DNA from 3 places in the Pseudarthrobacter sp. rb genome. Region 2 is predicted to be linked to each of the others. Evidence: predicted binding sites of a transcription regulator. Region 2 holds the regulator's gene; each other region holds the start of a gene.
What was found. Region 2 encodes HrcA, which represses chaperone genes, less so after heat shock. Its sites were predicted from a motif close to TTNGCACTCGNNNNNNNCGAGTGCNAA; they were not measured.

Region 1: the regulator HrcA is predicted to act here: its motif matches at 1,842-1,868, upstream of ACWRN3_RS06990 (FmdB family zinc ribbon protein).
Region 3: the regulator HrcA is predicted to act here: its motif matches at 2,720-2,746, upstream of groL (chaperonin GroEL).

The regions. Positions count from the first base shown of each region.
Region 1 covers NZ_JBWJAR010000004.1:44,569-49,329, forward strand. The annotation lists gene ACWRN3_RS06975 (GNAT family N-acetyltransferase) at 1-178, opposite strand, end outside; gene galU (UTP--glucose-1-phosphate uridylyltransferase GalU) at 183-1,088, opposite strand; gene ACWRN3_RS06985 (5-formyltetrahydrofolate cyclo-ligase) at 1,192-1,812, shown strand; gene ACWRN3_RS06990 (FmdB family zinc ribbon protein) at 1,924-2,196, shown strand; gene ACWRN3_RS06995 (RcpC/CpaB family pilus assembly protein) at 2,417-3,034, shown strand; gene ACWRN3_RS07000 (AAA family ATPase) at 3,046-4,761, opposite strand, start outside.
Region 2 covers NZ_JBWJAR010000002.1:280,515-285,275, forward strand. The annotation lists gene ACWRN3_RS04010 (16S rRNA (uracil(1498)-N(3))-methyltransferase) at 1-212, opposite strand, end outside; gene dnaJ (molecular chaperone DnaJ) at 215-1,342, opposite strand; gene hrcA (heat-inducible transcriptional repressor HrcA) at 1,431-2,444, opposite strand; gene ACWRN3_RS04025 (DUF3097 domain-containing protein) at 2,616-3,467, shown strand; gene ACWRN3_RS04030 (DUF4870 domain-containing protein) at 3,587-3,997, shown strand; gene hemW (radical SAM family heme chaperone HemW) at 4,057-4,761, opposite strand, start outside.
Region 3 covers NZ_JBWJAR010000009.1:162,726-167,486, forward strand. The annotation lists gene ACWRN3_RS14065 (ABC transporter substrate-binding protein) at 1-805, shown strand, start outside; gene groL (chaperonin GroEL) at 907-2,541, opposite strand; gene ACWRN3_RS14075 (ABC transporter substrate-binding protein) at 2,832-4,097, opposite strand; gene ACWRN3_RS14080 (cold-shock protein) at 4,097-4,303, opposite strand; gene ACWRN3_RS14085 (LytR C-terminal domain-containing protein) at 4,369-4,761, opposite strand, start outside.

The DNA.
Region 1 (4,761 bases), on a different contig from region 2:
TGTGCCGGTAGTCCGGGAGGCCGCCGGACGGGTCCGGGTTGGAGGCCTCCCACGGGGCCAGCCACTCACTGTTCCGCGACCGTACTTCAGTCCACTCTTTCTTGTCCCGGTACCGGATGGGCCGCAGGACCAAGTCGCCGCACTCGAGGGTGGCCGGCCAGATGGGACCTGTGCGCACGGCGCTACCGGGAGAGGCCGGCGGTGAAGCCCGGCAGCCATTCCCGCAGGCCGGGTCCCAGGTCATCGCTGTCGATGGCCAGCTGGACGCAGGCCTTGAGGTAGCTGAGCTTGTCGCCGGTATCGTAACGGCGGCCCCGGAACACCACGCCATACACGCCATGTCCCTCGCCGTCACCGGAGGCAAGTTCCTGCAGGGCATCCGTCAGCTGGATTTCGCCTCCGCGGCCCGGCTCCGTGTGCTCGAGGACTTCGAACACGGCGGGGTGCAGGACATATCGGCCGATCAGCGCCAGGTTGGACGGGGCTTCCTCCGGCGAGGGCTTTTCGACGAGCCGGTTGACGCGAACATAATCCTCGCCCTCGATGGCCTGGACGTCGGCGCAGCCGTAGGCGCTGATTTGGGAGGGTTCCACCTCAATGAGTGCGACGACGGACCCTCCGGTTTTCGCCTGTACGTCGATCATGATGCTGAGGAGTTCGTCGCGGGCATCGATGAGGTCGTCGCCCAGCAGCACCGCGAAGGCTTCATCGCCCACGTGCTGCTTCGCCCGGAGGACGGCATGCCCCAGGCCGTGGGGATCGCCCTGCCGAACGTAGTGGATGTCACCCAGCTGGCTCGCGGCCTGGATGGACGCAAGCTTTTCCGTATCGCCCTTGTCCTCCAGCGTCGATTCGAGGGATGGCACCCTGTCGAAGTGGTCTTCGAGGGCGCGTTTGTTGCGGCCGGTAATCATCAGCAGGTCGTTGAGGCCCACGTGGACGGCTTCCTCCACCACATACTGGATGGCAGGCTTGTCCACGACGGGAAGCATTTCCTTGGGCATGGCCTTGGTGGCAGGCAGGAACCTGGTGCCCAGGCCCGCTGCGGGAATGACGGCTTTGCGGACTCTGGGATTACTGGTGTTCACCGGACTAATCTAACGTCAGCGTCAAGTATTTCAGTAACCCCCGGCACCGAAGGCCGGCACGGGGCTTCAACGCCGCGGAACACCGGGCTTCAGGGAGGACAACATGCTGCAGGAGACTAACGCTGTCAAGGACAGGATCCGGGCCGCCCACCGGCACCGGCGGGCAGGCCTGATGCCGGCACAACTGGAAGCTGCCGGCCAGGCCCTGGCCACCCATGGGGAAGCCTGGGCTGGATCGGTGACGCAAGGCCGTCCCGGGATAGCCTGCGTATACCTTGGCGTGGGGCAGGAACCACCCACCCTGCCGCTGATCAACGCCCTGCACCGCAGCGGCCACCAGGTCCTGCTTCCGGTGTGCGAACCGGCCAGGGAGTTGAGCTGGGTGTTCTGGACTCCGGACACCGGCTTCGAGCGCAGCAGGTACGCGCCCATCCTGGAACCTGCGGGGCACCGGCATGGGCCCGAAACCGCCGGCGACGCCGCTGTGCTTTTCATTCCCGCCACAGCCGTGGACCTGGCCGGCAACAGGATTGGCCAGGGCGGCGGCTACTACGACAAGTTCCTGGGGCACCTCGCTACGGCCGGGAAGGAAATTCCGCTGGCCGCTGTTATCTACGACGATGAATTGCTGCCCGCCGGACGGATCCCGGCCGAGGAGTTCGACCGTCCGGTCCCGGCCGTCCTGGTTCCTTCCGGGTACCGGCCCCTGGCGGGTGGCGCCTGAGCACGGGCGTTCCGTGCACAGTGATAGAATTAGCACTCAGGCCCTGCGACTGCTAATGGTTTACCAGGTGGCAGCACGGGACCTCTCGTTTGCCCAAGAGGAGGAGCACCAGTGCCAACATATGCTTACGCCTGCAAGGATTGCGGCCACGCCTTCGACATCGTCCAGTCGTTCTCGGACAGCAGCCTGACGTCCTGCCCTGAATGCGAGGGGACGCTGCGTAAGAAGTTCAACAGCGTCGGTGTCGTCTTCAAGGGCTCCGGTTTCTACCGCACGGACTCCCGCGATTCCAAGGGCAGCTCGGTTTCCCCCGCGCCCGCCGCGGCTCCGGCCGCGCCTGCTGCTGCCCCCGCCGCGCCGGCGCCCGCAGCCGCCGCGAGCTAGTCCGGCACAGACTTCACGACGGCGGCCGGCGCTTTCCAGCGTCCGGCCGCTTTTGTCCACATAGGCCTCATCCCGGCCCCCTTGCGCGTGCGCCCGGAGTTAGCGTGGGCGCATGCCCTTACTTCCCCGCCGCCGCGCCGCCCTCCGGTATTCTTCGGGCCCTGCAGGCGCTGGCCGCAGCCCCAGGAACCGCCCACTGGCCGCGCGTATTGCCGCTTGGTTGAGCCGAAACCGCCGGCTCGCCGCTGCACTGTTGTTGTGCGCAGCTGCCGCCATCGCCGTCCAGCAGCTCACTCCTGCCCCGCTCTCCACCGCCACGGCCCTGGCCGCTGCCCGGGATCTTCCTGCCGGTACCGCCGTATCGGACGCGGACGTGGTCCGAGTCCAGGTGCCCCCTGGCATGGTGGCCGACGGCTTCCTCCGGGATGATGCCGCCGCCACCGGCAAACAGCTCGCCGCACCCATGCGCAAGGGCCAGCTCCTCACCGATGCCCAGCTGGTGGGTCCCGGGCTCCTGGCAGGTACGCCGCCCGGTTCAGCCGCAGTTCCACTGCGGATGGCGGATGCCTCGTCGATTCAGCTGGTCTCCCCCGGACAGCTGGTCAACGTTGTGCTCACATCAGCCAACGGGTTCGACCAGCAGGGCCCGTCGGAGGTGCTGGCGTCGGCGGTCCCCGTACTGTGGACCTCCAACAAGGGCGGCCAGAGCGGCCAGTGGCTGGGCACCACGGAGACGGACGGACTGATCGTGGTGGCAGCCACCGCCGAACAAGCATCACGCCTGGCCGGAGCGTCAACCCAAGGCCGGCTGTTCTTCGTCCTGGTCGGGCCGCCGTAACCTTGTGGCGGTCAGCCCCAGTGCGGCGGCTTCTGTTCCTTCAACCACGTGTCGTGGTCATCCTCACGGTCACCCCAGCTGCGGGCGTCGTCCTCTGCGGCCTTGCTCGGGAGGATCTCTTCAGCGCCGCCTGTAACCGCCCGGGTCGCCGGACCCGTTTCGGCCGGGCCTGCAGGAACGTCCCCGCCGGTAACTGTTTCTGCCTGCCCGTCCTGGATCTTGTCCTGGCGCATGTCTTCCTCGCGGCCGTCTTCCTCAAGCCTGCCGTGTGCAGGTTTCTTTTCCTCGGTCATGGATCCCGCTTCCTGGTTTCCGCTGTCACCGTTCCGGCCTGTGCCGGGATCCCCGGGCAGGTAGGAAACTCCGGCGGACGGCGCGGCGTCAATTCCATTGAGCGCCTGGTCAACGTCGTCGTCAAGGAAGCCCACAGACTGGTGGGTCCTTCCCGGCAGCACCATGTTCTCCAGGCCCAGATAGCCTGCAATGCGGTCTGCGCAGGACGACGGGTCCGTGAACACTTCGATGGTCCACAGCGGCATGTACCGCCAGCCAAGGCGTTCCAGCAGTTGCGGACGCAGCCTGCTGCGTTCACGCACGCTCATGGTGCGGTACTGCGCAGTGCCGTCGGACTCGATGGCCACAGGCCGTGGAATCTCGGAGTCCTCCTGGCCCATGGTATTCAGGGGGTCGGCGGCTGCCACTACATCGATTGCCCCGTCGTATTGGTGCCAGACCCTTGCGCCCCGGGCACGCAGCCGGTCGCCCAGGTCCGCCACCAACGGGTCCGCGCCAAGCGCCTGTTCGCTGGCGGCGGCGCGGGACGCGGGGGTGCCAAGATCCGTGTTGCCGGAAAGTTCCCGGTCCAGCAGCGCGTACAGGTCCACCGCCCCATGGGTGAGCCGGGTGTGGTCCAGGTCCTCGGGCCGGAAGCACGTGAGCACGTGCAGGGAACGGCGGGCCCGGGTCATGGCCAGGGCAAACTTCTCCCGGCCGCCTTCAGCAGACAGCGGCCCGAAGTTGTGGAGGGCCCGCCCGTGCGGGGTCCGCCCGAATCCCGGCGAGAAGATGACATGGTCGCGGACCAGGCCCTGGGCGCGTTCCAGGTCCACCACCCGGAAGGACTCCGGGCCGGCGCCGAAGAATCCGGCCAGGCCCGGCTGGTTGGACAGCTGGAGCCGGATGGACTCGCCAATCCTGGCCGCGTGCCGCAGGCTGGCGGTCACGACCGCGAGGGACGTCCGCGGACGCAGGCGGGCGTGCTCGAAGACCAGCTCCACTACCCGGTTGACCTCGGCCACCACGGACTCCACGCCCTCATGGTCGGCACTGGGAAGGCCGGTGCCGTCCGGCAGGTATTCCACCAGCAGGGACCGGTCCAGCCCCGTGGCCGACTGGCCTTCGGGCAGCCGGCGCAGGCCGCCGTCGTAAAAGTTCTTGCTGAGCTGCAGGACCAGGTCCTCGTCCACTGCGCGGTACACCACGTTGAGCCGCCACACCGGCAGCACTGCGGAGAGCGCGGTGAAAGCGCTCTCGACGCGGTGGTGGGCGGACTCGCCGGGTGCAAGCCGCTCCACCCCAACCGTGAACGTCCGCGGCGTGGCGATGCGCGGATCGCCAAAGGCGATCACCTGCCGTGCCCGGGCAATCGACGGCAGGACGGCCTGCAGGGAGGTGGCCTCCGCGTCGAGGATCACGACGGCGTCGAAGTGCTGTTCTGCCGGAAGCAG
Region 2 (4,761 bases):
CCGCACTCCACTCCAAGTCCCGAGGCCGCGGCGGAGACGACCTTTCCGCTCATGCGGGCGCCGGCGCCGTCGACAATGTCCACCGGCTCGCCCGGAGACAGGCGTTTGACGGTCACTGCATGCCGGGCCTCCGCCCCTTCGAGGACAAAGATCCGGCCGGGCACCATGCCCGCCAGTGAACCGGCGGAGGTGAAGAAGACGGGGTTGCTCACCGCTACAGGTTACCGAGCCGGTCCCGGAGCTTGGCGAACATGCCGCCGCTGGCGGCGAGCTTGCCCTCGGTGAGCTGTTCGCCGCGGAGCTTGGCGAGCTGCCGGAGGAGGTCCTCCTGTGCCGGGTCGAGCTTGGCCGGAGTGTCCACCTGGAGGTGGACCTTCAGGTCCCCGCGGCCGTATCCCCTCAGGTGCGTGACACCCAGGCCACGCAGGGTAATGATCTCGCCGGACTGAGTTCCGGGCTTGACGTCGATGTCCTGCGTACCGTCGAACGTTTCCAGGCTGACGTCCGTGCCCAGTGCGGCCGCCGTCATGGGGATGTGCAGCGTGGCGTGCAGGTCATCGCCTTCCCGTACGTAGGTGGCGTCATTGTTGACGCGGATTTCCACGTAGAGGTCACCGGTCGGTCCACCTGCAGGTCCGGCTTCGCCCTGCCCGGCGAGCTGGATCCGGGTTCCGGTGGCCACACCGGCGGGAACCTTGATGGTCAGCGACCGCCGGCTGCGGATACGGCCCTGGCCGCTGCACTCGTTGCAGGGATCCTTGATGACCGTGCCGAAGCCTTCGCAGGTGCCGCAGGGGGCGGCCGTCATGACCTGGCCCAGGATGGAGCGCACGGCCCGCTGGACCTGGCCGCTGCCGCCGCAGATGTCGCAGCGCTCCGGGTGGGTGCCGGGCCGGCAGCAGGATCCGTCACAGGTGGGGCAGACCACGGCAGTGTCCACTTCGAGCTTCTTGTTCACGCCGAACACGGCGTCGCGAAGGTCGATCCGGACGCTGATGAGGGCGTCCTGGCCGCGGCGGACGCGGGAAGCCGGGCCGGAGGTGCCCCCGGCGCCGAAGAAGGTGTCGAAGATGTCCTGGAATGCGAAGCCCTGGCCTGCGTAACCGGCACCGCCGAAGCCGTTGTCCGTGCCGTTCTCGTTGCCCGTGGTGTCGTAGATCCTCCGCTTTTGGGGGTCGGAAAGGACCTCGTAGGCGTGAGTTACTGCCTTGAAGCGTTCTGAAGCGTCCGCACCGGGGTTTACGTCCGGGTGAAGGGTGCGGGCCAGTTTGCGGTAGGCCTTTTTGATCTCTTCGCCCGTAGCTTCGGGTGAGACTCCAAGGACGTCATAGTGGCTGCTCAAAGTTCGTATCTCTTCCTTGTTGTACTGCGTTCAGTGTGGGCGGCCCCGCTCTGTGGTCCGGTCCCGAAAAGGCTCCGGCGGCGAAGAGTCAGGGCCCCAAAATCCTGGAAAGGTAGCGGGCCACAGCCCTGACGGCGGCCATGGTGGTGGGATAGTCCATCCTGGTTGGGCCGAGGATCCCTACCTTCGCGGCGCTGTCCGGGCCGTAGCCGGTGGCCACCACGGAGGCTTCGGCAAGGCCGTCATAAGGGTTTTCCCTTCCGATACTGACGGCCACTCCCCGGTGGTCCTGGGCCATTTCGCTCAGCAGCCGCAGCATCACCACCTGCTCCTCCAGTGCCTCGAGCACGGGGCCGATACTGAGGGGGAAATCCACGTTGGACCTGGCCAGGTTCGCCGTTCCGGCCATGACCATCCGGTCCTCCCTGGTGTTTTGTGCCAGGCCCTCCAGTCCATGCGCCAGCGCGTGCGCGGCCTGGCGCTGGCCGTGCGCAGTTCCGGCTACGACGGCGGGGAGCGCCTTGGCCAGCTGGCTTAGCGGAGTTCCGGCCAGCGCGGCAAGGAAGCGGGTACGGAGCGCGGCCAGTGCGTCGTCGCCAAGGTCCTGGCCGACGTCGATGACCCGCTGCTCCACCTTGCCGCTGTTGGCAATCAGCACCACCAGCACCTTGCGGGGGGCCAGGAGCACGAACTCGATGTGGCGCACCAGTGCCTTGCTGAGGTGCGGATACTGGACCACAGCCACCTGGTTGGTCAGCTGCGACAGCAGCCGGACGGTGCGGTCCAGGACGTCGTCGAGGTCGTCTGCGCCTTCCAGGAGGGACTGGATGGCCCGGCGCTCCGCTGCCGACAGGGGCTTGACTGCCGAGATCTGGTCGACAAAGAGCCGGTAGCCCTTGTCTGTGGGAATTCGCCCTGCACTGGTATGCGGGGCAGTGATCAATCCCTCGTCTTCAAGGGCCGCCATGTCATTGCGGATGGTTGCGCTGGAAACGCCCAGATGATGCCGCTCGACCAGGGCCTTTGACCCGACCGGTTCGCGGGAGTGGACGTAGTCCTCCACGATGGCCCGCAGCACTTCCAGTTTGCGTGGCTCGCTCACTCTCCACCTCCATCCATGGTCCGGGGCGCATACCCCGCCAGGTGCCACCAGTGTTAGCACTCGACATGCCTAAGTGCTAACAGTCTATTATGCCTCGGCCCGTTGTTAGCATTGGTACCGCTCCGGGCGAAATTCCGGTGCGGAGGACCTAGCGCTAGGCGGATCGAATCCATGGATTACCAAAACTGGGGGCCCCGCGGCATTTCCGCCCCGGCCAAGGCGGAATTGCCCGAGGTTCCGGTGGAGCGGGGCATGGTGCTCGAGGATGTCCAGTCAGGCTGGGTCGGCGCCGTCACCCGGGTGGAAAAGTCCGGCGGCATGCACGTCGTGGCCCTGGAGGACCGCCGCGGGAAGTCCCGGTCCTTCAAGCTCGGCTTCGGTTTCCTCCTTGAGGGCCGGCCCATCCGGCTGATGCCTCCCGCCGCCCGGCCGGCAGCCGCCGGCCCCGCCGCCGGCAGGACAGCCTCAGGCTCCGTCCGGGTCTCCGGCCAGCGGGCCCAGGTCGCCAAGGCAAGCCGCATCTGGGTGGAGGGCAAGCACGACGCCGAACTGGTGGAAAAGGTCTGGGGAGACGACCTTCGGGTGGAAGGCATCGTCGTCGAACCCCTGCACGGCATTGACGACCTCGCCGCCGCAGTTGCCGCCTTTAAACCCGGTCCGGGCCGTCGCCTCGGCGTGCTCGTGGACCACCTCGTCCCTGACTCCAAGGAGTCCCGCATAGCCGACGCCGTCATGGCATCCCCCGGCGCGGCCGGAAATGTCCTGATCGTCGGCCACCCCTATGTGGACGTCTGGCAGGCGATCCGCCCCGCTGTCCTGGGCATTGACAAATGGCCGTCCGTGCCCCGCGGACAGGACTGGAAGACCGGAATCCTGAAGGCCTTTGGCTGGCCGCACGCCACCAAGGAGGACATCGGCCTGGGATGGCAAAAACTACTGGGCGCCGTACGTACGTACGCGGACCTGGAAGCGTCGCTGCTGGGGCGGGTTGAGGAAGTCATCGACTTCCTCACCGCCCCCTGAAGGCCGGACACCGGCCCGGGAGCCAGTATTCTTGGTAATGCAGCGCCTTTTCCCAAGGCCGCTGCACACCGCGCCCATATATGAAGTCAGCACCACTTGCACCTCCGAAGGAACAGACTGTGGCAGAAAACGCACGTGATCACAGGGACGGCCAGGGCCGCTCCGAGTACCATGGCGTCCCCGCCAATGCGCTGCCGCTCACGGCCAGCGAAGACCGCCAATGGGCCACGCTCGCGCATTTCGGTGGGATCCTGGGGTGTGTCCCCTCGCTGCTGATCTACCTGATCTTCCGTGACCGCGGGCCATTTACCGCGCAGGAATCCAAAGAAGCGCTGAACTTCAGCCTGCCGCCCACCATCGCCGCCGTGCTGGCCAACATCCTGGTGTTCATCCCCTATGTGGGAAACATCTTCGCGGTCATCGCCACTCTGATCTGGGTGGCGCTCACCTGCTTCTCCGTGGCAGCAGGGATCCACGTCAACAAGGGCCAGCCGCACCGCTACCAGTACAACCTGCGCTGGATTAAGTAGCCGCTCAGAGCTGCGGGGCCACTGGCCCCGCAGCGCGGATCCGACGGGCGTCCGCCCAGTCAGTCGGGCAGGATACGGCGGACCACCGCGTCCGCCAGGAGCCTGCCCTTGAGCGTGAGGACCAGACGGCCCTGGAAAGCAGCGACGGGCTCCACCAGGCCGTCAGCGATCAGGCCGGCCACTTCGTGCCGGCCGGCAGAGCCAAGAGTGGAGACTTCAAGCCCTGACTGCAGGCGCGCCTCCAGCATTACCCGCTCCAGGTTTCTGGTCCCGGCATCCAGGGTCTCCCTGCCCGCCGCAGGCGAATGCCCCTGGGCCAGACGGTTCGCATAGGCGGACGGGTGCTTCACGTTCCACCAGCGCACCCCGCCCACGTGCGAATGTGCGCCGGGGCCGATGCCCCACCAGTCGTCGCCACGCCAGTAGGCCAGGTTGTGGCGGCACGCGTGCTCCGGGCTTCGCGCCCAGTTGCTGACCTCATACCAGCCGAGTCCGGCTTCGGTGATGAGCTGGTCGGCGAGTTCGTACTTGTCGGCGTGGTCGTCGTCGTCAATTCCCGGCACCTCGCCGCGGCGCATCTGGGCGGCCAGCTTGGTCCCGTCCTCGACAATCAGGGCGTAGGCGCTGATGTGGTCCGGCTGGTAGGAGAGGGCAGTTTCCAGGGAGTGGCGCCAGTCGTCCAGCGACTCCCCCGGTGTGCCGTAAATCAGGTCCAGGCTGACGTCCAGTCCGGCCTCCCGCGCCCACTGCACCACCTGCGGAAC
Region 3 (4,761 bases), on a different contig from region 2:
GGACGACAAGACATGGACGTGGAAGGACTTCACGGACACCGCTGCAAAGATCAGTGCTGCAGGGGACGGAAAGACCTATGGAGCCGCCTACGGCAGCAACGAGGCCGACCTGATCATTTGGCTGCGCCAGCACGGGGAAAACCTCTACTCCGCTGACGGCAAGCTCGGCTTCGAGGCCGACACGGCCGCCTCCTTCTGGGATCGGCTCAAGGAGCAGCGCGATTCCAAGGCCAGCCCGCCGGCCACGGTGGCCACGGAGGACGCCGGGGCCGGGCTTGAAGAAAGCCTCTTCGGTACAAACCGGGTGGCCATGGCCTGGTGGTGGACCAACCAGCTTGGATCGCTTGAGGCCACCACAGGCAGCAGCATCAAGATGCTGCGCGCTCCGAGCAGGGACGGCGCATCGGCCGCGAACGGCATGTACTACAAACCGACCATGTTCTGGTCCGCCTCCTCCCGGTCCAAGCATCCCCAGCAGGCCGCAGAGTTCATCAACTACCTCACCAACAGCCCTGAGGCGGGCGCCATCCTGATGACGGACAGGGGCGTGCCCACCAACATCGACATCGTCGCGGACATCACGCCCACGCTGAAGCCGGCGGACACCACGGTGGTCGGGTTCCTGAACGACATTGCGCCGGACATCAAGGATGCACCCCCGGTCCCTCCCGTGGGTGCCGGAAGCGTCCAGAACGTCATCAAACGCTACACGGATGAAGTGCTGTATGACCGGCTGACCCCCCAGGCCGCGGCGGACGCCTTTAGGAAGGAAGTCCAGGGGATGCTGGACTCGGCCAGGAAGTAAATCCCCGGCAGGATCCTGGCACCGGGACAAAAAAGTGCGGCCCCCTCCGAAGAGGGGGCCGCCCGTTAGTAACTGGTCGGGGCCGGTCCCGGCCGGGCGGCTTAGAAGCCGCCCATGCCGCCCATGCCGCCCATGTCGTCTCCACCGGCGGGGGCAGAAGCCTTCTCCGGCTTGTCAGCCACAACAGCTTCGGTGGTGAGGAACAGGCCGGCGATGGAGGCCGCGTTCTGCAGGGCAGAGCGGGTTACCTTGACCGGATCGTTCACGCCGGCTGCCAGCAGGTCGACGTACTCGCCGGTGGCTGCGTTCAGGCCGTGGCCTGCGGGCAGGCCGCGGACCTTGTCGACAACCACGCCAGGCTCGAGGCCGGCGTTGAAGGCAATCTGCTTCAGCGGAGCGTCGATGGCAACGCGGACGATGTTGGCGCCCGTTGCTTCGTCGCCGGACAGCTGCAGGTTGGCAAATGCCTTGGCACCGGCCTGGATCAGGGCCACGCCACCACCGGCGACGATGCCTTCTTCAACCGCAGCCTTGGCGTTGCGGACGGCGTCCTCGATGCGGTGCTTGCGTTCCTTGAGCTCGACCTCGGTTGCAGCACCGGCCTTGATGACTGCAACACCGCCGGCCAGCTTGGCCAGGCGCTCCTGCAGCTTCTCGCGGTCGTAGTCGGAGTCGGAGTTCTCGATCTCGGCGCGGATCTGGGAGACGCGGCCGGCGATCTGGTCGGCGTCGCCGGCACCTTCGACGATGGTGGTCTCGTCCTTGGTGACAACAACCTTGCGGGCCTGGCCCAGCAGTTCAAGGCCGGCGGTCTCGAGCTTGAGTCCAACTTCCTCGGAGATGACCTGGCCGCCGGTCAGGACGGCGATGTCGGCCAACTGGGCCTTGCGGCGGTCACCGAAGCCCGGAGCCTTGACGGCAACGGACTTGAAGGTGCCACGGATCTTGTTGACGATCAGGGTGGCCAGGGCCTCGCCCTCGATGTCCTCTGCAATGATCAGCAGCGGCTTGTTGGACTGCATGACCTTTTCCAGGACAGCAACCAGTTCCTTGACGTTGGAGATCTTGGAGTTGACGATCAGGATGTACGGATCCTCGAGGACCGTTTCCTGGCGCTCAGCGTCGGTGACGAAGTAGGCAGAGATGTAACCCTTGTCGAAGCGCATGCCTTCGGTGAGTTCCAGCTCCAGGCCGAAGGTGTTGGACTCCTCGACCGTGATGACGCCTTCCTTGCCCACCTTGTCCAGGGCTTCGGCGATGAGGGCGCCGATCTCGTCGTCACCGGCGGAGATGGAGGCAGTAGCCGCGATCTCTTCCTTGGTTTCGATTTCCTTGGCGGAGTTCAGCAGCTCGGCGGTGACGGCCTCAACAGCCTTTTCGATGCCGCGCTTGAGGGACAGCGGGTCGGCGCCGGCGGCAACGTTGCGCAGGCCTTCCTTGACCAGGGCCTGGGCCAGGACGGTTGCCGTGGTGGTGCCGTCACCGGCAACGTCGTCAGTCTTCTTGGCAACTTCCTTGACCAGCTCTGCGCCGATCTTCTCGTAGGGATCGTCCAGCTCGATCTCCTTGGCGATGGAAACACCATCGTTGGTGATCGTGGGGGCGCCCCACTTCTTTTCGAGGACGACGTTGCGTCCACGCGGGCCGAGGGTGACCTTAACGGCGTCGGCGAGGGTGTTCAGGCCACGCTCAAGGCCGCGGCGTGCCTCTTCATCAAATGCAATGATCTTGGCCATAACGGCAATAGTCCTTTCGGGACAGTCGTTAAGAATGAACCTTCGCTGCAGTGCCCGCGACGGACGATCCTTTGCCGGCGGCCTCTGTATGCCTCCGGGCGGGGATCTCACTGAAGTGAGGTGTTTCTTTCGCTCCTCGACCGGTGCCGTGCGCTGCCGGCCGGAACCAGGCGTTGCTTTAGCAGTCGGTGCGTCAGAGTGCTAAGTCAATAATTAGCACTCCCCAGGTGAGAGTGCAAGCGAAAAGACGCTTGATGCCCTGCGGGAAGCAGCGGCTTCGCCCAGGGCGATCAGCCGGAGTGTCCGGCTGTCTCCCGGCCGGACAGGGCGGGGTTGTTGTCGGGTCCGAAGGTGTACACGGAGAAGAGGGCCGTGGTGATGTCGCCCTTGGCGTCGAAGGCCACCGGGCCCGATTCGCCGTCATAGTTGATGTCCGGGCCGGCAGCAAGGCCGCCCAGGCACTCCTTGTAGCTCAAGCATGGGGCGGTCGGCACTCCGGCTCCAGGGTCGGCTGCCCCTCCGGAGACGGCAATCAGGTTGGCGGCAATGGAGCGTCCGGCGTCATCCTGGGCACGTGCTGCGGCGAGGGCCGCCAGCGTTACGGCATCGTAGGTTTCGGCAGCGTAGGAGAGGTCCTTGAGGGCAGGGTCCACCGCCAGCAGTTTTGCCTGGAACGCAGCGGTGGGCAACTGTCCGGGGACGACGGCACGTGCGCCCTCCAGGGTCCCGGAGGCGAGCCTGGATCCGTAACGGGCAAACGCGCCGTCGCTGAGGATGATCCGTGAACCGCTGAGGCCGGCGCTGTCCAGCCCGGCCAGGGCGTCCTGCGCGCCCTCGCGGGCAATCAGGACGACGGCGTCCGGCTTGGCCTTTGCCATGGAGCGCGCGGCTTCGGCGGCGGCACCGTCCTTGAAGCCGGCCCCGGGCAGGACCGTGAGTCCGGACTTTCTCGCAGCGTCCGTGACGGCAGCGGAGAGGTCCTTGCCGTAGGAGCCTTCCTGGTACAGCACGCCGATGGTGGCAGCGCCGGAGTCCTTGGCGAGTTTTGCCAACACGGGGCCCTGGGCGACGTCGGCCGCGGCGGTGCGGAAATAGTAGCCTCCGCTGGTAAGCTCCGACAGGCCTGCAGCAGTGTTGGCCGGCGAGATGAGCGGTATGCGCGCGTGGGACAGAACGTCCACCGCGGCGGCTGCGTGGCTGGAGTCAGTGGGTCCAATCACCACATCCGCTTTGGCGGCGAGGTCCTTTGCCTGCCTTCCCGTGTCCTGGTCCGGGTGCACCGGGACGAGCTCCACCGGCCGGCCTTTGTGTCCGCCGGCGGCGTTGATGTCCTGGACAGCGAGCTTGGCGGCAGCCAGCTGGGGCGCGTTAAGGAAGGCATTGTCACCGGCGTTGTCCAGGACCAGCCCCACCCGCAGGACGCCGTCGCCGGAGGCCTCCGCCGTTTCCACCCTGGCGTTGCCGCCGGTGCCGGCGCATGCCGTCATCGAAAGAACCGCTCCCGCGGACAGGGCGAGGGCCGCGCGGACGCGGACACCGGGTCGCAAAGCAGGCATCACTGCGCCGGCCGGACGTTTTCCGCCTGCGGACCCTTTTCACCCTCGCCCACATCGAGCTGGACCCGCTGCCCCTCGGCCAGGGCACGGTACCCCTCCCCCTGGATTGCGGACCAGTGGACAAAAATGTCATCACCGGAGCCGTCAACGGTGATGAAGCCGTAGCCCTTTTCAGCGTTGAACCATTTCACGGTTCCCAGTGCCATGATGAACAACTCTTTCCGTTTGGGGCCAGGTGGAGACCGGACCTGCGTTACTGGACGGCGTGCGGCTACCGGTAACCCGGGCCCAGGACCACGACGAGCGGCGACTGGAATTCGGTGCTGTCCACCACGGTGGGGATGTTCAGCAGCCCGGCAAGCGCCTGGGCGCTGGCCAGGTGCTGGGGGCCGGCGTAGAAGATCACGGAGGACTTTTGCGGGGCTCCGGACCAGTTGCCAACCTGGCCCAGCCGCCATCCGTCTGCTTGGACGGTTCCGCCTACCCGGCTGGCCAGCCCCGCCGTGCCGGCGGCGTTGTAGATGGCAACTGCCTGGGTCCTGTCGACAGCAGCCTGCTGGGTGGCAGAGGCCGTGGACTCCGGCGAGGGGCCGGCGTCCTGGGTTGGCTCGGAAGAGGCGGGGGGCGCCGGGGACGTCACGGGCGCGGAAGCGGAAGGCGTGGC